2 regions of the Shewanella psychrotolerans genome follow, and region 2 is predicted to be linked to the other one. Evidence: predicted binding sites of a transcription regulator. Region 2 holds the regulator's gene; the other holds the start of a gene.
The links. The regulator FliA, encoded in region 2, starts transcription of late flagellar genes. The targets are predictions, from matches to a motif close to CTAAAGNTNNNNNNNNNNNNGCCGATA.

Region 1: a site for FliA is predicted at 7,576-7,602, ahead of K0I62_RS10610 (VC2046/SO_2500 family protein). Genes of this name have one in related genera too.

Annotation. Positions count from the first base shown of each region.
Region 1 covers NZ_CP080419.1:2,402,315-2,414,653, forward strand. Annotated here, with positions in the region: gene psrA (TetR family transcriptional repressor PsrA) at 1-135, opposite strand, end outside; gene K0I62_RS10580 (M2 family metallopeptidase) at 371-2,206, shown strand; gene smrA (DNA endonuclease SmrA) at 2,380-2,967, opposite strand; gene K0I62_RS10590 (YybH family protein) at 3,232-3,804, shown strand; gene K0I62_RS10595 (YchJ family protein) at 3,794-4,282, shown strand; gene K0I62_RS10600 (putative bifunctional diguanylate cyclase/phosphodiesterase) at 4,347-6,527, opposite strand; gene K0I62_RS10605 (DUF406 family protein) at 6,690-6,977, opposite strand; gene K0I62_RS10610 (VC2046/SO_2500 family protein) at 7,053-7,541, opposite strand; tRNA gene K0I62_RS10615 (tRNA-Tyr) at 7,667-7,751, shown strand; tRNA gene K0I62_RS10620 (tRNA-Tyr) at 7,783-7,867, shown strand; tRNA gene K0I62_RS10625 (tRNA-Tyr) at 7,932-8,016, shown strand; gene K0I62_RS10630 (PLP-dependent cysteine synthase family protein) at 8,377-9,438, shown strand; gene queE (7-carboxy-7-deazaguanine synthase QueE) at 9,518-10,186, opposite strand; gene queC (7-cyano-7-deazaguanine synthase QueC) at 10,375-11,058, shown strand; gene rrtA (rhombosortase) at 11,052-11,636, shown strand; gene uvrB (excinuclease ABC subunit UvrB) at 11,836-12,339, opposite strand, start outside.
Region 2 covers NZ_CP080419.1:2,908,965-2,921,303, reverse strand. Annotated here, with positions in the region: gene fliR (flagellar biosynthetic protein FliR) at 1-281, shown strand, start outside; gene flhB (flagellar biosynthesis protein FlhB) at 281-1,414, shown strand; gene flhA (flagellar biosynthesis protein FlhA) at 1,553-3,652, shown strand; gene flhF (flagellar biosynthesis GTPase FlhF) at 3,664-5,055, shown strand; gene K0I62_RS12905 (MinD/ParA family protein) at 5,060-5,941, shown strand; gene K0I62_RS12900 (RNA polymerase sigma factor FliA) at 5,934-6,653, shown strand; gene cheY (chemotaxis response regulator CheY) at 6,696-7,079, shown strand; gene K0I62_RS12890 (protein phosphatase CheZ) at 7,093-7,830, shown strand; gene K0I62_RS12885 (chemotaxis protein CheA) at 7,846-10,029, shown strand; gene K0I62_RS12880 (protein-glutamate methylesterase/protein-glutamine glutaminase) at 10,127-11,233, shown strand; gene K0I62_RS12875 (hypothetical protein) at 11,226-11,825, shown strand; gene K0I62_RS12870 (ParA family protein) at 11,865-12,339, shown strand, end outside.

The DNA.
Region 1 (12,339 bases), 510 kb from region 2:
ATAATTGACAGAAGCGAGATTCACTTCAGCTTTACTTGTGATAAGTCGTAATGAGGTTTCTGAAAATCCACGTTCAGCAAACAGCTTTTCTGCGGCATCAAGTATTCTTGTTTTAGTATCGGATCGATTTGCCATTCCATGACCTTAACTCTGATTTAAACATGCGTTTAAATTAAACACTGATACACTTTTTGTCAAATGAAATTCGGATGTAATGCGGCTATAAGTAAGGATAAATCTCTGCTGAACCACGGTTAGTGCCAATAGTTTAGATCCAGTTTAATAACAGCCTGCAATATTTAACCAAATTAAGTAAACTAGATCACACAAGAATAACAACGACGACAGTCAAACACCCAAGGAATCCCGCATGTCATCGATATCTCCACGATTATCCTCTTTATCACTCATCGTGACCTTAGTCATCTCAACCACGGCTTGCAATGAACAAGTGAATGCCGCGCCAGTAAAAAACGAGCCTATAGCCGAAGCGCAGCAATTTATTCAAGATGCGGAAGCTAATCTTGCACAGCTATCGATAGAGCAAAATCGCGCTGAATGGATTTACAGTAATTTCATAACAGAAGACACTGCGGCGTTATCAGCCTCGGTTGCAGAGCGCCAAACGGCGACATCTGTAAGATTGGCAACTAAAGCCGCAGAGTTTGCGGGGCTTCCTCTAAAAAAAGATGAACAACGAAAACTCAATATTTTACGTAGTTCATTGGTGTTACCCGCTCCGCTTGATCCGGTTAAGAATGCTGAGCTGGCTAATATTAGCGCCGAGCTAAATGGGTTATATGGAAAAGCTAAATACTGTTTAGCCGATGGTCGTTGCCTTACTCAACCCGAGTTATCGGGCATCATGGGCGAGTCTAGAGATCCTGCAACATTGCTCGATGTCTGGCAAGGTTGGCGCCAAATCGCAAAACCAATGCGTCCTCTATTTGAACGAGAAGTCGAGCTAGCCAACGAAGGCGCTAAAGATTTAGGTTATGCGAATTTGTCAGAGCTATGGCGGAGCCAGTATGACATGGCACCTGACGCATTCTCCGCTGAGCTAGATAGGCTATGGGGTCAAGTTCAGCCACTTTACGAATCGCTACATTGTTACGTGCGCGGTGAACTTAACCAGAAGTACGGCGACGATGTTGCTCCTAGTAATGGCGCAATTCCAGCTCATTTGCTCGGAAACATGTGGGCGCAGCAATGGGGCAATGTCTACGACATAGTAGCGCCGGAAGATGCCGATCCTGGATACGATGTTACCGAGTTACTTGCAAAGCAAGGTTATGATGAACATAAGATGGTTAAGCAGGCTGAAGGCTTCTTTACATCACTTGGTTTTGAACCGCTACCAGACACTTTTTGGAGTCGCTCACTATTTGTTCAACCCAAAGATCGTGATGTCGTCTGCCACGCATCAGCATGGGATCTCGACAATCTTGACGATATTCGCATTAAGATGTGTATTCAAAAGACAGCTGAAGATTTTACCGTTATCCATCATGAACTTGGACATAACTTCTATCAAAGAGCCTATAAAAATCAACCTTTCATCTTCAAAAATAGCGCTAATGATGGGTTCCATGAAGCTATCGGTGATACCGTTGCCCTTTCTATTACGCCTAATTATTTAAAACAAATAGGCTTACTAGATGAGGTTCCCGATGAATCAAAAGACATCGGCTTATTGCTTAAACAGGCGTTAGATAAAATAGCCTTTCTACCATTTGGCCTGATGATAGACCAGTGGCGCTGGAAGGTATTCAGTGGCGAGATAACGCCTGCACAGTACAACCAAGCTTGGTGGGGGCTGAGAGAAAAGTACCAAGGCGTAAAAGCACCAATTGCACGAAGCGAAGTGGACTTCGATCCTGGCGCTAAGTACCACGTACCAGGAAATGTTCCTTATACTCGCTATTTCTTAGCTCACATATTGCAGTTCCAATTTCACAAAGCGCTCTGTGACATCGCTGGTGATAAAGGCCCTGTACACCGCTGCAGTATTTACGGCAACAAGGAAGCTGGCGCAAAACTCAATGCAATGCTTGAGATGGGGCAAAGTCAGCCATGGCCCGAAGCCTTATCAGTAGTAACTGGCAGTAAAGAGATGGATGCTTCAGCTGTACTCGACTATTTTGCACCACTTAAGGTGTGGTTAGATGAGCAAAACCAATCGAAAAATCGTCAATGCGGTTGGTAAGCGAACGTTAGTTCATCAACTTTTGCCAGTGCTTTGGGACTGATTAATGGCCCAAAACCGGTAAATCCGATTGCTAGATTGAACCCTCGCCTTGTTATGCAACAAATTTAACATCAAAGTTAAATAACAAAGTTAAACAACAAAGCGAGGATTCAATATCATTATTTCAACGGTTAACGAGAATTAGCCCCTTTCTTGGTGAGCTCTCGAGTATTAAGGCGTGCATTATCTGATTTCGACAGCATCACCATCATAGCACCGCTTCCTCCTAAAGCTCGTGTCGCACTATGATAGCCAATTACGCCGTCAAGCTGTAATAACCACTGTACTAAGCATGACTTGAGTAATGCTGGAAATGGCTTGTTATTAACCCCTGTACCATGAATGATCAACAGATTTCGAAGATCATTATTCTGACTTTGTAAGATAAAGTCATACAATGCTTCTCGCGCCAGACTCACGCCAAGATCCTTTAGAGCTAGTGATGCTTGCATGGGATACTTACCCTGGCGAAACAACTTAAAGACCTGACTCTGAACCCCTTGATGCTTAAAGCTAACGATCTCATCTGGCTCGACTGGGGTTATCTCACTAAAATCGAGACTTAACAGTGAAACAATCTCTCTTCTCTTCGTCTGGGCCTGTTTAGCACGCTGCGCCTCACGTCTCATATCGTTACACAGGTTAACAGTGACATCAGCCTTTAACGGCACCACATCTGCCATTGAAGCGCGAAATAGCGCTAACTCATCTTCTGCCATCGTATTTTCTTCCTCTCTAGCGAGCGAAACCTAGTGGATGGATCTTGTTTATAAATTATCTATGATAAAAACGTGCAATGACAAGTCGATTAAAACGCCTAATATAACAACCGCTGAATTCTTGTCCAACCAAGCAGAAGCAATTACATAAGGTTGAAATATAGACACCTAGCAGATGATACACACTTTGTTAATAACTAAATCTTTCCCATCAAAAGTGCATAGATTATAGTGAGCTAAGTATTAGCAAAAATGAATAGCTAAATGAAATTTATGAAATTTATCATGTTCACGCTTATTTGTGTGCTTTGTGTGCCGGTAATGGCGCAAGACTCGAACAGTGACGACAAGGCATTAAATCAGTTTTATACCCAATTTTCTACGGCATTTGAACAACTTGATGCAGAGGTAATTGAAGAACTCTATGCTGAAAATGCCTGTTATATCCCTGAACAACAAAGCCAAGAGATCACAATAGGCCGTGAAAATATCGGCGCGTTATATAAAGCTTTTTTTGGCAAGATTAAGCACAAAAATGCACAAATTGAGGTCGACTTTCGTGTGGTAGAACGCCAAATGGAAGGTCAAAGTGCTACCGATATTGGCTATTACCTGATTCGCTTTTATCCGCCCAAAGAAACAGAAGAGCCTATGAGTGAATTCGCTGGGAAATTTGTCACCGTTTCAAAAAAGAAAGCCGATGGTAAATGGTATTTAACTGTCGATACCAATAATCGCTCAGAGCCATCGTTTTACTTCAGTGCAAAGCCATCGCCCAACCTCTATTACGGCCGCCAATTTACTAAAACAGAAGATCCCCTGCACCATGAACAGTAATCAACAACCTTGCCCTTGCGGTAGGCAAATAACCACCAAATCAATAATAGAACGATTAAGCTATGAGAACTGCTGCCAACCTTACCATCGAGGAGCGCGGCCACAAACCCCAGAGTTGTTGATGCGCAGTCGATATAGTGCTTTTGTTCTGAAGATCCATGACTATTTAATTGAAACTCATGATTCTCGTTACCTCAACGGCCTCACTACAGCCATATTAGATCAAGACAACCACACCAACTGGCTTGGTTTAACCATCAATAATTGTGACATTGAGGGAAATACAAGTTCTGTAGAGTTTCATGCATGGTACAACGAAGGCGGAATTGAAGCGATTCATGAAATCTCACAATTTGTGAAACAAGGCGATAGATGGCTATATACCACAGGGGAACAACTAAAAACGGTTATGCCTAAGCGCAATGACCCTTGCATCTGCAACAGCGGTAAGAAATTTAAACAATGCTGTTCTAAATAGAACTAATTAATAGTCGTTAGGCACAAAAACTAATTAGTATCAAAACAATGCTAAACGACCGCAACTAAGAGACCGACAGTAACGTATCGGTAAGTTGGACATTCACTTTTAAAAATCGCTCAAATTCAGCTTCTCTTAACGCAGGACTGTATAGAAATCCTTGTGCATGATGACATCTTAATTTAGTAAGAAACTGCTCTTGTTCAATCGTTTCGACGCCTTCTGCGGTCAAAGAGATATTTAATGCCGAAGCCATTGCTATGATTGCGCTAACTATCTCTCGACTCTCGTGGCTCACACTCAGGTCGGAAATAAATGATCGATCAATTTTTAATTTTGAAATAGGAAACTGCTTAAGATAACGCATAGAGCTATAACCTGTGCCAAAATCGTCAATGGCTAAACCAACACCCAACTCAGCTAACTCCTTACATAAATTGGTCGCATAAATAATATCTTCCATCAGTTCCGTTTCGGTGATCTCAATGATAAGAGTGCGTGGTTTTATCCGGTAGCGAGTTACCAACTGCCAAACTTGATCATACAAACTTGTATTAAAAAACTGCTGAGCAGCAACGTTAACATGCATGGACAGATTCATATTATGGTGCTGCCACAGGTTTAACTGCCTACATGCGGTCTCCAATACCCATTCGCCAATCGCCCCAATCATTCCCGTTTGCTCGGCAATGTCGATAAAGGCTGCTGGATAAAGCACCCCACGTTTAGGGTGGTGCCAACGAATAAGCGCTTCAGCACCAATATATCGCTGTGTATTAAGATCTCTTAATGGTTGATAATAAAGTTCAAACTCACGATTCTTTAATGCTGATTGTAAATCGCGCTCAATCTGTGCACCTTCTTTAAATGTATTAAGTAAAGCATTGTTAAAAAGCTGAATAGCATCACCTTGCTTGCGTTTAGCGTACTGCACTGCAATATCGGCGCAAGTTAATGCTGAAAACATCTCTTCAAGGGAATCGATCTCAACAATCGATAAGGCAGGCTTTGCGTCAAATGCTTCGCGTCCGATGGTCACGGGAAGTGTCAATTGATGATATAAACGTTTAATAAGGTAATCGAGATGCTTACTGTCTTCTAAACCATCAACAACAACCGCAAATTCGTCACTACCAACACGAGCGACAAGCTCTGCTTGATTAATACTGGCAAAATGACGCAAACGCCGCGCAACCTCAACCAATAAACGATCCCCTTTTTCATGGCCATAGGTGTCATTAAAGCGTTTAAAACCCATCAGATCTATTAACATTAAATGGCCAGTCGTTCGACGTTCAAGAGCCTTATTGAAGAAACTGCGATTATACAAACCAGTAAGCGAACATCGCCACGCTAAGCGCTCGAGCTCATTTTTATGTTCTAGCTCATCAGAGCTATCCTCAGCGGTAATTAATGCGTAATAATTCCCTCTTTGGGTAGTGAAAGGATTCACCGAATAACGCACCCAATAGCTACTGCCATCGGAACGAGTGAGCTTAGTATCACCTTTTGCGATTCTGCCTCGCTTAACATCGGTTAACACCGAATGAGCTTGATCGGGAGACTGTTTGAAAAAATCGAGGCTATAAATTGGGCATCCCAATATTTTCTGTTTCGGGGTACCAGACATTGAATGATAAGCGCTGTTTACATACTCGATGATATCGGTATGTAAATTGACAACCATGCTCACCTGCTCTGAATGCTCAATCGCTTTTAAAAAAAGACTCAAACGTTCATCGGTTTCGTAAGCGCGTTGAGTCGCTAATGTCAATGCGAGCTGATCTGCAACTTGAGCTACGATATCAAGCTCACTCTCAGACCACGACCTTGGCGTGCTCGACTCTAGAAACAGCACGCCCTCAAGGTGTCCATTAATACGAATAGCGACATCGAGAGAACTGTTTATCTGCTTGGGGTAGAAATAGCACTCAAAAAGCGCTTTAACGCGAATATCTTCATTGACATCTGCAACATCAATTATCCGATGTTGTTTTAGGTCTGTTAGGTATTGAGAGCAAAATCGCGGTTTGGGACGAATAACATCGATGGCGTTTCCCGAATGGGCAACCTGTTCAATTGTATTGGCATCGATAGACAAAATACACACACCAACATAGTCGACAACAAGCTCCTCACTCAGCAAATTTATCGCTAGCGTGGCAGTCTCATTGAATTTTCCTTCTTGCTTCTCTACCGAATTAACGATCGACTCTAGCAAGTGTTGATATTTGCGTTTTACCATAAATCCCTACAACCAACAGCCTAAAAGTCGCTGTCGAGGTAAAAACGCTCTAAAACAGAGCATTTAATATGTTTATCCACACATTTTTTGTTTTAAATAAGTGGCTATCGGCAATTCTATAGGAATAATTAACTGATTAGCAACAAGTTTAACGCGATAAGATCACAGGTTGTTTTGTAACTGAAAAATCATTTTTTCTGCGCTAAATGCAAATGTTAACGATAATTGCTGGCCATCCACTATATCGACAATTTCAGCTTGAACAGCATCAAACCTTACCTTGGCTGCATTAGCTAATGATTCGACCTCAGCAAGAGCATCCGCGCCATGTTTCTCTATCACGAGCACAGTATCGTGTTCATCTATGACAGCACCGATATCAGCGTAACTGCCGCAATCTGTACATGTATCATTCACCAGTGCTGATTGCCCTTTTTCAATATTTTTCATAATTCACAACTGCCTTGTATTCAAAAACGGTAATTATAGTGACTTTAATATTTTAGTTCGAGATGTAGCTCTAAACTATGCCAAAATCTCTGCCATTGCGCGCTGAGCAACCAATTGGTCGCCAAAGTGTAAATAGTCACCGATCATCGCTTGAGGTTCAATCAGGCCTCGATAACGAGATCGTGTCACCTGATCGCAATTAGCAAGCACTTTACTCATCTCAAGTGAATCACTTCCCCTTATCACTAAGGCTTCGGGTTTTAGGTACTGGTGTAGATGAAAATTAGTCAGGCCTGCCGAGTGAAACTGAGGACTATTATCAACAACGGCCTCTTCCACCATATTGGCAACTAAGGGCTGCTCCTCCGCAAGTTCAAATTTATCTCTTAACTGGCATTTGCTCTCTTCCGTCGGTGATTGAAGATGAAACTGCGCCATATCACGCGCATCAATCGATAACATAGCCAACAACAAGCCAAACTCTCCCCGTCTGTCTGAAGTGACAGCTTGGTTAAGTCGGGTGCCTAAATTGGCTTCATTGATTAATAACTGATTGGTTCGCATAAAAAAACAACAATAAAACAACTCGTTGTAATTTAATCGACCGCTTGAAGCATAACTTTAATAAAAAGTTCAATAATGCTCTTTACAGCGGCCGAGTTTGTGACTACTATTGCCGCCGCAATTGAGGAGGGGTTCCCGAGTGGCCAAAGGGATCAGACTGTAAATCTGACGGCTCAGCCTTCGAAGGTTCGAATCCTTCTCCCTCCACCATTTGCGCACAATTTGATAAAGAAATATTTGTGGAGGGGTTCCCGAGTGGCCAAAGGGATCAGACTGTAAATCTGACGGCTCAGCCTTCGAAGGTTCGAATCCTTCTCCCTCCACCATCTTTATTTCTTAATTAAATAGTGACATGTTGTAAAAGCTGTAAAATGTAAAAGTGACATATGTGGAGGGGTTCCCGAGTGGCCAAAGGGATCAGACTGTAAATCTGACGGCTCAGCCTTCGAAGGTTCGAATCCTTCTCCCTCCACCATCTCACATAACGTCTCTATTCCACCCAACACCATTTTATATAGCACCACTTCATAATCCCGCTGCACTGCTGGTGCAACACCTTAGTCCCCAAAGTAATCTCATGCTCAGGTTTGATCTCTGAAGTATCAAATTCCGCTATTTGGGCCTTACACTTAACTTTATGCTGGTTTGCCAAACTCGTCAGCACTCTAGTAAAATTTTATGCCCACCTCATATTCGCTTTTAAAACCATCAATCAATATTTCGTACGACTTCCGTTAGCATTTATAGTTATAATTCATCGCTAAATTTTATATCACTACTGAAGGCAGGCATCTCATCTGTAATGGCTTGTCTGGGACCAATAACAGGAGAGCGAATGGAACGTTTATGGGTTAACCAAGCCATCGAAAAAATTGAAGCCGATTATCAACGCAGCGCCGACACCCATTTAATTAAACTCGATATACCTTGTTTAAAAGATATTGATATTTATCTCAAAGATGAGAGTACCCACCCTACCGGCAGTCTCAAACATCGTTTAGCACGCTCACTCTTCCTATATGCACTCTGTAACGGATGGGTCAAACAGGGGACTCCTATTATTGAGTCCTCATCAGGCAGTACGGCAGTATCAGAAGCCTACTTCGCTCGTCTCTTAGGTCTGCCCTTTATTGCCGTAATGCCAAAGACAACAGCTAAAAAGAAAATTCAGCAAATAGAATTTTATGGGGGTGAATGCCATTTCGTCGACCACTCCAGCGAGATCTACGCCGAATCCCAACGACTGGCCGACGAACTGTCAGGTCACTATATGGATCAATTCACCTATGCCGAACGCGCAACAGATTGGCGAGGCAATAATAATATTGCCAATTCGATATTTGACCAGATGAAACGGGAACCGCACCCAGTTCCAAGCTGGATTGTGATGAGTCCTGGCACAGGAGGCACCTCCGCTACCATAGGTAGATATATCCGTTATCAACGAGAAGAAACCAAATTATGCGTCGTCGATCCAGAGAACTCGGTTTTCTACGATTATTATCACAGTCTAGATCCAAGCGTCACCTGTTGTAATGGTAGTAAAATTGAAGGAATTGGTCGTCCAAGAGCAGAACCCTCATTTATCGCAGGCGTTGTCGACCATATGGTAAAAGTTGAAGATGCTGCCTCGATCGCGACTATCTATTGGCTGGAGCAGCTTATCGGGCGTAAAGCGGGTCCTTCTACTGGCACCAATCTCTATGGTGCCTTGCAATTGGCAACCCAAATGCAGCAAGAGAACCAAAAAGGTTCAATAGTGACCTTACTCTGTGATGGCGGTGAACGTTACCTAGATACCTATTATGATGAGGTGTGGATTAACGACAATATCGGTGATATTGGTAAATATCAAACAAGACTTGAACGCTTTAATCAGACGGGTCTACTAGATTAACAAACACAGCTATTGGAAATAGTGATTAGCAATAAGGGCTAAAAACACAACAGCCCTTATGCTTATCACTCACCAAAATCTAATCGATATTGAGGTATTTGTGAGTTTGAATAGATAAACGCCAATTACGCGCAATACACACTTTCATCGCCAGCTCTGTTGCTCTAGGCTTTTGGCTTATTGGTTGTAAACAGATGGTCTTACCAAGGGTATCAATGCCCTCTAGTAATTGATCTAATTCATCAATATGCATCTGCTTTGCAACGGGATGCTTAATCTCATCGGCGCGAACCAGTGACGGCTCCAGCACCTTATAACCGCCTTTCATATTCACTTTTGGTGACACTGTTACCCAGGTTCGTGGATCACATAACACCTCGAATGTGCCACTTGTTTCTATTTGACATTGATAACCCTGCTCAGACAGTGCTTGAGTCAGTGGACGTAGATCATAAATGCACGGTTCTCCGCCGGTGATCACAATATGTTTTGCGGTAAATCCTTTAGCCACTAATTGCGCGATCAGCTCCTTAGCGTCTAGCTCAGACCAACGACCTATTTCACCATCGATTTGGATAACAAGATCGGGATCGACTCGATTTTCAGTTAGCGTTTCCCAAGTATGCTTGGTATCGCACCAAGAGCAACCAACTGGACATCCCTGTAAACGTACGAAAATAGCAGGCACGCCAGTGTAGACGCCCTCACCTTGTATGGTTTCAAACACTTCATTCACGGGATACTTCATGGTTAACCTCATCGCTGTGGGTCGGCTTTTATAGAAGATTTTGACGCTACAAGCAAGTATAACTCCATTATTTGCAGCCACTTTATTGCTAATGGAAACTTTTGGATATGAATGTGCGTAGTAAGATGATTTGCAACCTTGCTATGGTCAGTTAAACTAACGCCAAATTCCATACTTAATAAATCACTATGTCTAAAGCGGTCGTTGTTTTTAGTGGAGGCCAAGACTCCACAACTTGTCTGATTCAAGCCCTAAATCAATATGATGAAGTGCACGCAATTACGTTCGATTATGGTCAACGCCATAGAGAAGAGATCGCAATAGCGCAGAACTTAGGCAAGCAGCTCGGTGTTGCTAGTCATAAGATACTCGATGTGACAGTACTCAATGAACTGGCGATTTCTGCATTAACACGCGATGCCATTGCCGTTTCAAATGAGTTAATGGAAAATGGCTTACCCAACACCTTTGTGCCTGGGCGTAACATCCTATTTCTGACCTTAGCGGGAATTTATGCCTATCAACTCGGTGCCGATACTGTGATAACAGGGGTCTGCGAGACCGATTTTTCTGGCTACCCAGATTGCCGCGATCAATTTATTAAAGCGATGCAATCGGCATTAGAACAAGGAATGGATCGACAATTAACGATTAAGACCCCATTAATGTGGCTCAATAAGGCGGAAACTTGGGCCTTGGCTGATAAATACCGCAGTTTAACCCTCGTTCGAGACCAAACGCTGACCTGCTACAACGGGATTGTAGGCGCAGGATGTGGCACCTGCCCAGCGTGTATCCTCAGAAGCAAGGGATTGCAAGAGTATCTCGACAACAAGACAAGCATCATGGCTGAGTTAAACCAAAAATGCTAAGTCACTTAAAATCAACGTCAAAGCCCTACGGCGTTGTATTAGCCATTACCATAGTCTGTGCCCTGTTTTACTTTATGGACTTTGACTCTCAGCTTGCCTATCGACGTTCATCAATTACTGGCGGCGAATGGTGGCGATTGCTTACCGGAAATTTGCTTCATACCAATCAATGGCATCTGTTAATGAATCTTGCAGGGCTTTGGGTGATCAGCTTTTTACACGAATGCCACTACAGGGCAACTAATTTTACGTTGCTATTTGCAATACTGTGCGTGTTGCAAGGCATTGGCCTCTATCTTTGTTTTCCTGCGTTGGGGGGCTATGTGGGGCTAAGTGGTATGTTACATGGCCTATTTACCTATGGCGCGCTTAAAGATATTCAAGCAGGAATGCGCTCTGGCTACTTGTTGTTTGCAGGGGTTTGCGCAAAAGTGGCTTATGAGCAAATCTATGGTGCCACTGAGCAAATTACTCAGCTAATTGGGGCTCGAGTGGCAACTGAAGCTCACCTTGTGGGTGTAGTGACAGGCATTTTGGTTTTTGTTACTTATAAAGTGATTAGAAAATTCATCAAATAACTAGCAAGATAAGTCTGATTGTTTTCTATATCGCGCTAGTCGATTGCATTTCAAACGTGTTTTTCATTGGAATACATTGGCTGAGCAAAGCCTGAGTCAAAGACTTAACTTTAGCGCTAGAGCTTTTGTTTTCTGCCCAAAGCCACCTACTTCAGCAGGTGGCTTCTTTCGTTAATCAGCTTAGCTAATGCACACCAGATCATGCCTTAATTAACGCCTCTCTTAAATTCAGCACCTGATCACGTAATGCCGCCGCCTGCTCAAACTCAAGATCTCTCGCGTGTTGATGCATACGTTTTTCTAATTCGTCAATTTGGTGACTCAAGCTAGCGGCGTCGCCAAGTTGATAGTTCGCCTTAGCCTCAGCGACTCTTTGATAACGAGGTAACACCTTCGCCGTATGTTCATTATGGCCGCCAATATCCATCACATCGGTGATTTTGTTCGACAATCCTTGAGGCGTAATGCCATTATTAAGATTATACTGGCGCTGTTTTTCTCGTCGCCAGTCAGTTTCATCGATGGCCTTGGCCATGGACTTAGTGATCTTATCGCCATATAAAATCACTTTACCGTTAACATTACGGGCGGCACGACCAATAGTCTGAATAAGGGATCGCTCTGAACGTAAGAACCCCTCTTTATCAGCATCTAAGATACACACAAGCGACACTTCAGGCATATCCAAGCCTTCCCTGAGCAA
Region 2 (12,339 bases):
CGGAATGGGGAGCCTATATGTTTGGCGCAGCGTTAACCATGTCTATCTCGGCTATTATCGCATTATTGTTAATTAATCTGTCCTTTGGGGTCATGACAAGAGCTTCACCGCAGCTAAATATTTTTGCTATCGGTTTCCCAGTAACTATGGTTAGTGGTTTGATCATCTTATGGTTAACCTTGACACCCATCATGGCGCATTTTGACGAGGTTTGGCACTCAGCACAGTTATTGCTTTGTAATATTCTCGAGTTGCAGTGCCGTACGGATGGGAGTTTCTGATGGCTGAAAATGATTCTAGTCAGGAAAAAACCGAAGAGGCCACCCCCAGGAGGCGTGAACAGGCACGGGAAAAAGGTCAGGTCGCTCGCTCAAAAGAGTTAGGTACGTCTGCGGTATTAATGTCAGCGGCAGTCGGCTTTGCGATGGTCGGCCCCAATCTTGGGACCGCGCTAGTGACGTTGATGGAAAAGCTATTCACTATGGATAGGGCCGCCATTTTTGATACTAATAGCATGTTCAATGTATGGCAGGTGGTGGGCAGCGAACTTGCGATCCCGATGGCCAGTTTTATCGGCTTCTTAGCTTTTGTTGCTTTCTTAGGTAATGTCGTTATTGGTGGTATCACATTCTCTGTCAAAGCGTTTATGCCCAAGGGAAGTAAGATGAACCCTATGAGCGGCTTTAAACGTATGTTTGGTGTTCAAGCTTTAGTTGAATTGACTAAGGGGATTGCTAAGTTTTCTGTTGTTGCCATTATGGCGTATTTGCTTCTCAGTTATTATTTTTTCGATATTCTGACCCTGTCTCAAGGTCACCTGCCGAGTAATGTTTATAACGCATTAGATTTACTGATCTGGATGTTTATTATTCTTTGTTCATCGACGGTCATTATTGTTGTTATCGACGTACCATTTCAAATTTGGAATCATAACAAACAGTTAAGGATGACGAAGCAAGAAATTAAGGACGAATATAAAGATACTGAGGGTCAACCTGAAGTGAAAGGTCGGGTGCGTCAAATGCAGCGGGAAATGGCGCAGCGTCGTATGATGACTGAGGTGCCTAATGCTGATGTTATTGTGGTTAACCCTGAGCACTATGCGGTTGCCGTTAAATATGACGCCAGCAAAGCGGCAGCACCTTATGTATTAGCTAAAGGTGTAGACGAAGTTGCATTTAAGATTAGAGAAATAGCCAGAGAGCACGATGTCGCTATCGTGTCGGCACCGCCACTTGCAAGAGCGATATATCACACGACCAAGATAGAACAAGAGATCCCTGAAGGACTCTTTACTGCTGTTGCGCAGGTTCTCGCTTATGTATTTCAATTAAGACAATATCAGCAAAAAGGCGGAAAACGTCCAACCCCAATTCCACTTAATCAGCCTATTCCCGATGAATTAAAATACTAGTTTGTTCCAGATAGCATTACATTATGAATATGTTATCGCAACGGGCTAACATTCTTTTATCTTTACTTTTTAATCAAATTAAATTGGCGCGGTTTTTGCTGCTAGTCAACTAGATGTCAAAGTTTAGGCGCTAAATTGATGGATTTTAAAGCAACTCTAGGTCAAATTAAGCAGGTAAAACCTGCTAATTTTAAAGGTGTCGGCACACCCGTATTAGTATTGGCTGCGCTTGCCATGATCATTTTGCCAATGCCGGCATTTTTACTCGATATTTTATTTTCATTCAATATTGCGCTAGCACTGGTGGTGTTACTGGTTGCTATCTATTCTGATCGTCCCCTCGATTTTGCTGCATTTCCTACCGTGCTCTTAGTCGCTACCCTGCTGCGTTTAGCGCTCAACGTCGCCTCGACTCGAATTGTACTGCTTGAAGGCCATAATGGTGGTGATGCTGCGGGTAAAGTGATTGAGGCGTTTGGCTCTGTGGTGATTGGCGGCAACTATGCTGTGGGTCTGGTCGTGTTCTTGATTTTGATCATCATTAACTTTGCTGTCGTCACAAAGGGGGCAGGACGTATCTCGGAAGTGAGTGCGCGTTTTACCTTGGATGCTATGCCTGGTAAGCAAATGGCAATTGATGCCGATTTAAACGCTGGGGTACTTAATCAAGATCAAGCTCGTATTCGCCGGGCTGAGGTGACTAAAGAAGCCGATTTTTATGGCGCAATGGACGGTGCTTCTAAGTTTGTTAAGGGTGATGCTATCGCCGGTATCATGATTTTGGTTATCAATATCTTAGGTGGCTTTGTTATCGGTATGGCCCAACATGGGTTGGATTTTTCGACAGCGGTAGAAATTTATACCCTATTGACGATTGGTGATGGCCTTGTTGCGCAGATCCCTGGGCTACTGCTGTCAATTGCAGCGGCCTTGATGGTCACTCGGCAGAATGAATCTGGCGATATGGGACAGATGGTGATGAGCCAAATGTTTGATAATCCAAAGTCACTATCTATTGCCGCCGGTGTTTTGCTTATTATGGGGATTGTGCCAGGCATGCCGCACTTTGCATTTCTAACCTTTGGTCTAGCAACGGCAGGTGGTGCGTATTTTATTCATAACAAGCAAAATAAAGACCGTCAACGAGCGTTAGAGCTCGCTAAAACATCACCCACGCCTGCTGGTGATGCCAAACCAAAAGAGCTTAGTTGGGACGATGTACAGCATGTCGATACCATAGGTTTAGAGGTGGGTTATCGGCTGATTCCACTGGTAGATAAAGGCCAAGGTGGAGAGTTGTTAGGCCGTATTAAAGGGGTACGTAAAAAGCTGTCTCAGGAACTGGGTTTCTTGGTTCCTGCGGTACATATTCGCGACAACTTAGATTTGTCACCAAATACTTACCGTATTTCGTTAATGGGTGTTGCATCGGGTGAAGCAGAAATTCGTCATGATTGTGAGCTAGCGATTAATCCTGGCCAAGTCTACGGTAAACTCGATGGTGTTGAAACAACTGACCCAGCATTTGGTTTAGAGGCGGTTTGGATTGCGCCAGAGCTTAGAGAACATGCGCAAACCTTAGGCTATACCGTTGTCGATGCCGCCACTGTCGTTGCAACACATTTGAGCCAACTGCTGACCAATAATGCATCTAAACTACTTGGTTATGAAGAGGTTCAACAGCTTATGGATATGCTAGCTAAACATTCTCCTAAGCTAGTGGCAGGCTTCATTCCAGATGTGATGCCGCTTGGCACTGTGGTGAAAGTGATGCAGAACCTGCTTAATGAAGGGGTATCTATACGCGACCTTAAGACCATAGTGCAAACCCTATTAGAGTACGGTCCTAAGAGTAATGACACTGAAGTTTTGACTGCTGCAGTACGTATTGCCTTAAAACGCATGATAGTGCAAGAAATAAGCGGGCCGGAGCTGGAAATTCCTGTCATTACTTTGGCGCCAGAACTGGAACAGATGTTGCATCAGTCAATGCAGGCTACGGGAGGCGAAGGGCCAAATATTGAACCTAGTCTCGCTGAACGGATGCAAAAGTCGTTACTTGATGCATCCCAACGCCAAGAGATGGTGGGTCAGCCAGCGATATTACTGACCTCTGGTATGTTACGTTCGACACTGTCTCGATTTGTTAAACATACCATTCCAAATTTACGGGTGATCTCTTACCAAGAGGTACCTGATGAAAAACAAATCCGTATCGTTTCTGCGGTAGGCCAGTAGAGGGTATTTAGGTGAAAATTAAACGTTTTTTAGCAAAAGATATGCGCTCGGCTCTGGCCCAAGTAAAAGAAGTTTTAGGTTCAGATGCGGTCATTATGTCTAACAAAAAAGTCACTGGTGGCATCGAAATTGTTGCGGCAGTTGATTATGACGAACCCAAGTCAGCGGCAACTAAACCTTCCTCGAATAATGCTGCCTCAACGTTTTTAGATCTTGCAGAAGAAAAAGTGTCTATCGGCCGTCAACCGATAAAAGCGGAGTCAAAAAAACAATCTGCACCGGTAGCGGATTCATTACAAGCTTTGCTTGAGCGTCAACAAAGTCGCGTTAATCAACAGATAAATCGCAGTAATGAAGAGTTCGATATGCCTGCATGGGCAAAAGGGTTACAAGCACCTCACGATGAACCTAAGATGCCTCGTCTCGATGAAGCCAAGTCTAACTATAATCATAAGAAAGAAAAATCAGCACCAGTCAGTGCCGAATTAGACTCAATGCGCGAAGAGTTGGCCTCTTTGCGTAACTTGCTGACTCATCAAGTGACCTCTCTTATCACTGAGCAGAAGAGTCGTCTCGATCCTGTCGGTGCCATGTTAGAGAGTCGCTTGCTTGATGCTGAGTTTTCACCCGAAGTCGCCAGTAAGCTTTCAAATTTAAGTGAGCATTACCCACCCGCAGAATTAATCAAAACATTACCAAGAAGTCTAGCAAACATGTTAGACAATCAAGGGGATGATATTGTTCGTCAAGGGGGCGTGGTTGCGTTTGTTGGTCCAACAGGTGTTGGAAAAACGACAAGTGTCGCAAAATTAGCCGCAAGATTCGCTGCACATCATGGTTCAGATCAAGTTGCATTGATAACAACCGATCATTATCGCATTGGAGCCTTTGAGCAACTGGCAACCTATGGCAAAATAATGGGGTGTCCTGTAAAGCAGGCTCATGATTTAAATGAGTTGGAACAAATACTTTATCAGTTTCGTAATCGCAAGCTAGTATTGATAGATACGGCAGGAATGGGACAGCGAGATGTGCGATTGTTTCAGCAACTAGATAATTTAACTGCAAATAGCAGATTACCTATACGCAGTTATCTGGTACTGTCATCTACAAGTCAAAGAAGGGTGCTTGAAGATTCAGTAAAACAGTTCACTAGAATACCGCTATCGGGAGCGATATTAACCAAGCTGGATGAGTCTGTCGCATTAGCTCCAGCGTTAAGTGTATTGATCCAAAGTGGGTTACCATTAAGTTATGTTACTGATGGACAAAGAGTTCCAGAAGATATGCAGGTTGCAGATACACTAGCATTGGCAAACCAAGCGCTTTCAGTACTAGATAAGAAAGAGCAACCAATCAGAAATATTGAAAGGTCTCATGAGCAGGCCTACGCATTTGAGTAAAACAATGAGTCGGGATCAAGCAAGCGGTTTACGTATGATGAATCAACCATATAACGAAAAAGTAAAAGTAATCGCCGTAACGGGTGGTAAAGGTGGCGTAGGTAAAACTAGCGTATCCATCAACACTGCGGTCTCGTTAGCAGAGAAAGGCAAGCGTGTGCTTGTTCTCGATGCTGACCTTGGCTTGGCGAATGTTGACGTGATGTTAGGCTTAAGGGCCGAACGTAATCTGTCTCATGTTCTTTCCGGTGATGCCGATCTCGATGATATTATCGTTCGAGGTCCTAAAGGAATAGGAATTATTCCTGCGACTTCAGGCACGCAAGCGATGGTCGAGTTGACGCAAGCGCAACACGCTGGCCTTATTCGCGCCTTTAGCGAGATGCGGACTCAATTTGATATCTTAGTCGTTGATACAGCCGCAGGGATTTCAGATATGGTGTTGAGCTTTTCACGCGCAGCGCAAGATGTGTTGATTGTCGTGTGCGATGAGCCTACCTCTATTACCGATGCTTATGCGCTAATTAAAATTTTAAGTCGAGAACACGGCGTGTTTAGATTTAAAATAGTTGCCAATATGGTTAGAAGTTTGCGGGAAGGTATGGAGTTATTTGCTAAACTTAGCAAAGTAACGGATCGTTTCCTCGATGTAGCGTTAGAGTTGGTAGCGACGATTCCATTTGACGAAAATCTTCGTAAATCTGTTCGTAAACAAAAATTGATAGTAGAAGCGTTTCCTAAATCGCCTGCATCAATTGCATATCACGGGTTAGCTAATAAGATTATTAGTTGGCCCATACCACAACAGCCTGGTGGGCACTTAGAGTTCTTTGTTGAGCGTCTAGTGCAACGTCCTGAATATCAAGAGGATCGAGCGAGTGAGTAAAGCCGCTGCGTATACTTGTTTAGATAATAAAACGTCTATCGTTGAACAGTATGCACCGTTGGTTAAAAGGATTGCTCACCATTTATTAGCCCGTTTGCCAGCTTCTGTTCAATTAGATGATTTAATTCAAGCTGGTATGATGGGATTGTTAGAGGCGTCAACTAAATTTGATGGTAGTAAAGGAGCTAAGTTTGAAACCTTTGCTGGCATTCGAATTAGAGGCTCCATGCTTGATGAAATTCGGCGTGGAGACTGGGTTCCTCGCTCTGTTCATCGAAACCAAAGGCGAGTTGCCCAAGTCATTGACGAGCTTGAACAAGAGCTAGGACGAGATGCAAAAGATAATGAAATTGCAGATCGACTTGATATGTCACTCGATGAGTACCATCATATTCTTAATGATGTATCAGTTGGAAAAGTAGTTGGAATTGAAGATCTTGGTGTATCGGTCGATGTAGTTAGTCAAGACGATGGACATCAAGATGATGCTTTTGAGGCATTAGCTGAAGATCAATTTCACGCAGCCTTGGTTGAAGCCATCAAATTGTTACCAGAAAGAGATGGTTTAGTTTTGTCGTTATATTATGACGAAGCGTTAAATTTAAAAGAAATTGGTGCGGTTCTTGATGTTAGTGAGTCTCGTGTTAGCCAGATACTCAGTCAGGCAATGCTAAGACTTAAAGCTAAACTTAAGCACTGGACCCAAATATAACGATTACATGAGCAATATAAAAGCAGCTCCGCGGAGGAAACCTTGGACAAGAATATGAAGATTCTCGTCGTTGACGATTTTTCAACAATGAGGCGTATCATCAAGAACTTGTTAAGAGACTTGGGTTTTAACAACACTCAGGAAGCAGATGACGGTTCGACGGCATTGCCTATGCTACAAAAAGGTGATTTTGACTTTGTCGTTACCGATTGGAATATGCCCGGTATGCAAGGGATTGATTTGTTGAAGGCAATTCGTGCTGACGATGACCTCAAACATATTCCAGTATTGATGGTAACTGCGGAAGCAAAAAGGGAACAGATCATTGCCGCGGCGCAGGCCGGTGTTAATGGTTATGTCGTGAAACCTTTTACTGCAGCGACATTGAAAGAGAAGTTAGACAAAATTTTCGAACGACTCGGTTAATCAAGGTTTAGCTATGCAGGCAGATACTTCAGGGCTGATTAGTTTAGCGCAGGCTAAGCAACTTGTTGAGTTGCTAGAAGCCAATGAACAGGCGCAGGCTGATGAGATAATTAAAGAGATAGCTAGTCCAATCCAAAAAGAGCTGTTTGATGAAGTAGGGCGTTTAACGCGTCAACTTCATAGCGCTATTGTGGATTTTCAGGTTGATGACCGTCTGGTCGAACTCGCAAATAGTGAGATTCCAGACGCGAAAGAACGTCTAAATTATGTTATCGACATGACAGAACAAGCAGCTAATAAGACGATGGATGCTGTAGAAGAGTCTCTGCCCCTTGCAGATGCCTTAACTCAGAATGTAAAAGCCGTTAAGCCATCTTGGGAAAGACTAATGAAGCGAGATCTTGAACTTCATGAGTTCAAAACCCTTTGTCATGATGTGCAGCAATTTATTGAACGAAGTGAATCGGATTCAAACCGCTTAAGAGAATTGTTAAATAACATATTGTTAGCACAAGATTTCCAAGATCTTACCGGGCAGATGATCCGTCGAGTCATTGAGTTAGTGCGTGAGGTTGAGAATAATTTAGTTTCTATGTTAACGGTGTTTGGTGAGCAACCCGCATCAGAAAAGCCCGTTAATAAAAACAAAAACGTAGAAGCAGAAGGTCCTATTATGAACGCAGAATTGCGTGATGATGTCGTGACGGGACAAGATGAAGTCGATGACTTACTGTCGAGTCTGGGTTTCTAAGTAGGAGTCATATTAATGTCCTTTGATGTTGATGAAGAGATACTGCAGGACTTTTTGATTGAGGCGGGTGAAATACTCGAACTCTTATCTGAACAGCTTGTTATGCTGGAAAATAATCCAGATGATACTGAACTGCTCAATGCCATTTTTCGTGGTTTCCATACCGTAAAAGGTGGTGCCGGCTTCCTAAGCCTTAGCCCTATGGTTGATGTCTGCCATGAGGCAGAGAACACGTTTGACCTTTTGCGAACCGGTAAGCGAAGCGTTACGGCAGAGCTTATGGATATTATTTTACAAGCGGTTGATGCGATTAATTCAATGTTTGCCGAAACTCAGGCCGGTCAGCAGCAAAGCCCTGCGGATGAGGATTTACTAGCAAACTTAAAGTTATTGAGTTCTGGTGCCGCTTTACCGTCTGAAATCGGTGAATCAACAGAGCCTCCTGCCGTTGAAGACTCAGGAGTTGAGCTTTTTGATGATCCTGAGCCAGATGTAAGTGTCGAACTTTTCGATGAGGTTGATGCGCCTGTCGTGACTTCAATTAGCGGTGAAGGCGATATTGATGATATCGATGAGTCCGAGTTCGAAGCGTTACTTGATGCGTTGCATGGAACGGGTAAAGGTCCCTCTATTGCAGAGAACGATAGTAGCAGCGTTTCGACGAGTAACAGCGACGACATCACTGATGATGAATTTGAATCCTTACTCGATGAGCTTCATGGTTCAGGCTCTTTTAAGGCTGCAACAACGCCAGTCGCTCCGGTTGCAAGTGTTCCAGAACCCACGGCACCTCCAGTAGATGCCGATGAAATAAGTGATGATGAGTTTGAAAAGCTACTCGATGAGCTGCATGGCTCTGGAGCGGGGCCAGGAATAAAAGCTCCTGCAACGCCTTCGAGTGCTGATAAGCCAGCGGTACCAGTTACACCTAAAGCTCAGGTTGCAGCCCCTGTAGTTAAAGCACCGTCAGTCGTTAAAGAAAAGGCTGCTGCTAAACCTCCGGCGGCCAATATGCCGCAAGCCGAAACGACCGTTAGGGTTGATACTTCTAGGTTAGATCAGATCATGAATATGGTCGGAGAGTTGGTATTGGTTCGTAATCGTTTACTGAGCCTTGGTATTTCTCGTGATGACGAAGATATGTCCAAAGCGTTGGCGAACCTTGATTTAGTCACTGCGGATTTGCAAGGCGCGGTGATGAAAACGCGCATGCAGCCTATCAAAAAAGTATTTGGACGTTTTCCTCGGGTTGTTCGTGATTTGGCTCGAAGTCTCAACAAAGAGATCGATCTGAGGATGATCGGTGAAGATACCGATCTAGATAAAAATTTAGTTGAAGCATTAGCCGATCCATTAGTTCACTTGGTGCGTAACTCGGTCGATCATGGTATTGAGATGCCCGATGAGCGAGAGGCTAATGGCAAATCACGTACAGGTACCATTACGTTATCTGCCAGCCAAGAGGGCGACCACATCCTGTTAAAAATTGAGGATGATGGTGCAGGGATGGATCCTGATAAGCTGAAACAAATAGCGATAAGCCGTGGCGTTCTCGATGAAGATGCGGCCGCTCGTATGTCTGATAGCGAAGCTTATAACTTAATCTTTGCTCCTGGGTTTTCAACCAAAGTAGAAATTTCTGATATATCGGGACGGGGTGTTGGTATGGACGTGGTGAAAACCCGTATTACTCAGCTCAACGGTACCGTGCATATCGATTCCCTTAAAGGTAAGGGAACCATTTTAGAAATTAAAGTACCGTTAACCTTGGCGATTATGCCTACTTTGATGGTTGAGGTTGCCAAGCAAGTATTTGCTTTGCCATTGTCGAGTGTGAGTGAAATCTTCCATCTTGATTTAACTAAAACCAACATTGTTGATGGCCAGCTTACGGTCATCGTCCGAGATAAAGCGGTGCCTCTATTCTACCTTGAGTATTGGTTAAGCCGAAAAGTTGTTAGCTTTAAGCATGGTGACAAAAAACATGGACATGTTGTCATTGTTCAACTTGGTACGATGCAGATCGGCTTTGTGGTTGATTCATTAATTGGACAAGAAGAAGTTGTGATTAAACCACTTGGTAGATTGCTTCATGGAACTCCAGGTATGGCCGGGGCGACCATCACGTCTGATGGTGGTATAGCACTAATATTAGATGTCCCTGGTTTGTTAAAGCACTACGCTAAGAATAAGAGATAGTCGCTTTTAAAATATAGTTGCATGACAGCTGAGCGTGTGTGTCAAGTTGGCACCACGCTCTGTTTATAATGATATTTTGCTGTCGATAGGAAATTGAATGGCCATTAAAGTATTAGTAGTTGACGATTCGAGTTTTTTTCGTCGAAGAGTTAGTGAAATCGTTGCCAAAGATCCTGATTTAGAGGTCATTGGTACAGCAACAAACGGAGCTGAAGCGGTAAAACTTGCACAGCAATTAAGGCCACAGGTTATCACTATGGATATTGAAATGCCTGTGATGGACGGTATTACTGCCGTGCGCGAGATCATGGCTAAATGTCCTACTCCGATATTGATGTTTTCCTCATTGACTCATGACGGTGCTAAAGCCACACTGGATGCGTTAGAAGCGGGGGCGTTGGATTTTTTACCTAAACGCTTCGAAGATATTGCCACCAATAAAGATGATGCGATTGTATTATTGCAGCAGCGTATAAAAGCCTTAGGTCGTCGTCGAGTCTATAGACCCATTACCCCAAGAACTCAGCCTTTAACAAATAGCCGTACAGCGACTCAACCAGCAAGAGAGATTTCTCAACCTGTTAGGCAACCAGTTAGAAGCGCCCCTCCGCAACGGGCGAGTGGAAAAAGCTACAAAATGCTCCTTATCGGGACCTCAACTGGAGGGCCCGTTGCACTACAAAAGATATTGACTAAGCTTCCCGCTAATTATCCGCACCCGATACTTTTGATTCAGCATATGCCAGCCGCATTTACTCCCGCCTTCGCTGCTCGTCTCAATGGTTTGTGTGCTATTGATGTGAAAGAGGCGCAAAATGGCGATCAATTACGATCTGGTTGCGCATATTTAGCGCCAGGTGGGATGCAGATGATGCTTGAGCGCGGCGGAGCGTATGGAAGGATTAAGATTATTCCAGGCACTTCAGATATGAATTATAAGCCCTGTGTTGATATCACCTTTGCGTCGGCGTCAAAATTGGTCGGTGGTGATACTTTAGCCGTTGTGCTTACCGGGATGGGGGCTGATGGACGCGAAGGCGCTAGAATGTTAAAAGCGGCCGGTGCAACGATTTGGGCTCAAGATGAAGCCAGTTGCGTTGTTTATGGCATGCCTCAAGCTGTGGCTTCGGCAGGCTTATCGAGCCAGTCCATTGCGCTGGATGATATGGCTGAGGCAATTATTAGAGAGAGCGGTCGTGGCTAGCGTCGATAAAAGTAACAGCATTTATATGGTGTTGTTGCTTTTTTTGCTGCTCATATCAACTATTGTCACCGGTTCTCTTTATCTGGATATGCGCCATAAAAATAGTTTACTTGAAGCTAGAATTGATCAGTTAGAAAAGAGTCAAGTCTTGTTGATGGTACCTGATGCTCAAGCACAGGCTTTAGCTGATTGGATGGCGAAAAATCCAGAGGTCACCCAGAGCTTAATTAAACAAGCAAAACCCGGCGTGCGAACGAGTGTTGAAATAGGGCCTGGTGTGGATAGCGATGAACCAACACTAGAAAGCGATACAGGTGAAAATCTTAGAGTTGCAACAAACGGTGACATCAGTAGTGCCACATCAGAGGCTAAACAAGATGTAAGTGATGTTGTTATCCCTATGAGAGCCTCTGTTGGCGACGATATGGCAAATAATGCCCAAACAGTGCTGTCGGAATCAGCTGCTGACGGCGTAAAAATCGATGAGCTTAGCAAGATAGAACTAATTAAGCTGTCTGAAGATAAAGATGGTGTTAAAGTTATTAGCCTACCTCATGGTGGCATTAGAGTGACAACACGCGAAGATAATTAGAATGATAAGCGATAGGTTGGACTATTTAAGGGGTTTTTGTTGAAGATCTGGACCATAGCAAACCAAAAAGGTGGCGTAGGCAAAACCACGACGGTTGCAAGTTTGGCCGGGGCTCTCGCCAAACGAGGTAAGCGTGTATTAATGATTGATACCGATCCTCATGCATCGTTAGGTTATTACCTTGGGATCGATTCAGAAGAAGTTCCTGTTTCCCTTTACGACCTTTTTTTAAGCCATAAATCATTTACTCGCGATACTGTATTAACTCATATAGTGCCGACAAAAGTTGAGGGGATTGATCTGCTTCCTGCAACAATGGCATTGGCGACCTTAGATCGCTCCCTTGGTCACCAAGGTGGGATGGGCTTGATCTTGAAGAAACTACTCTCCCTATTAGAAGCCGATTATGATATTGCTCTCATTGACTGTCCTCCTGTGCTTGGGGTGTTAATGGTTAATGCATTAGCAGCCAGTCAGCATATCATAGTGCCTGTGCAAACAGAGTTTTTAGCCA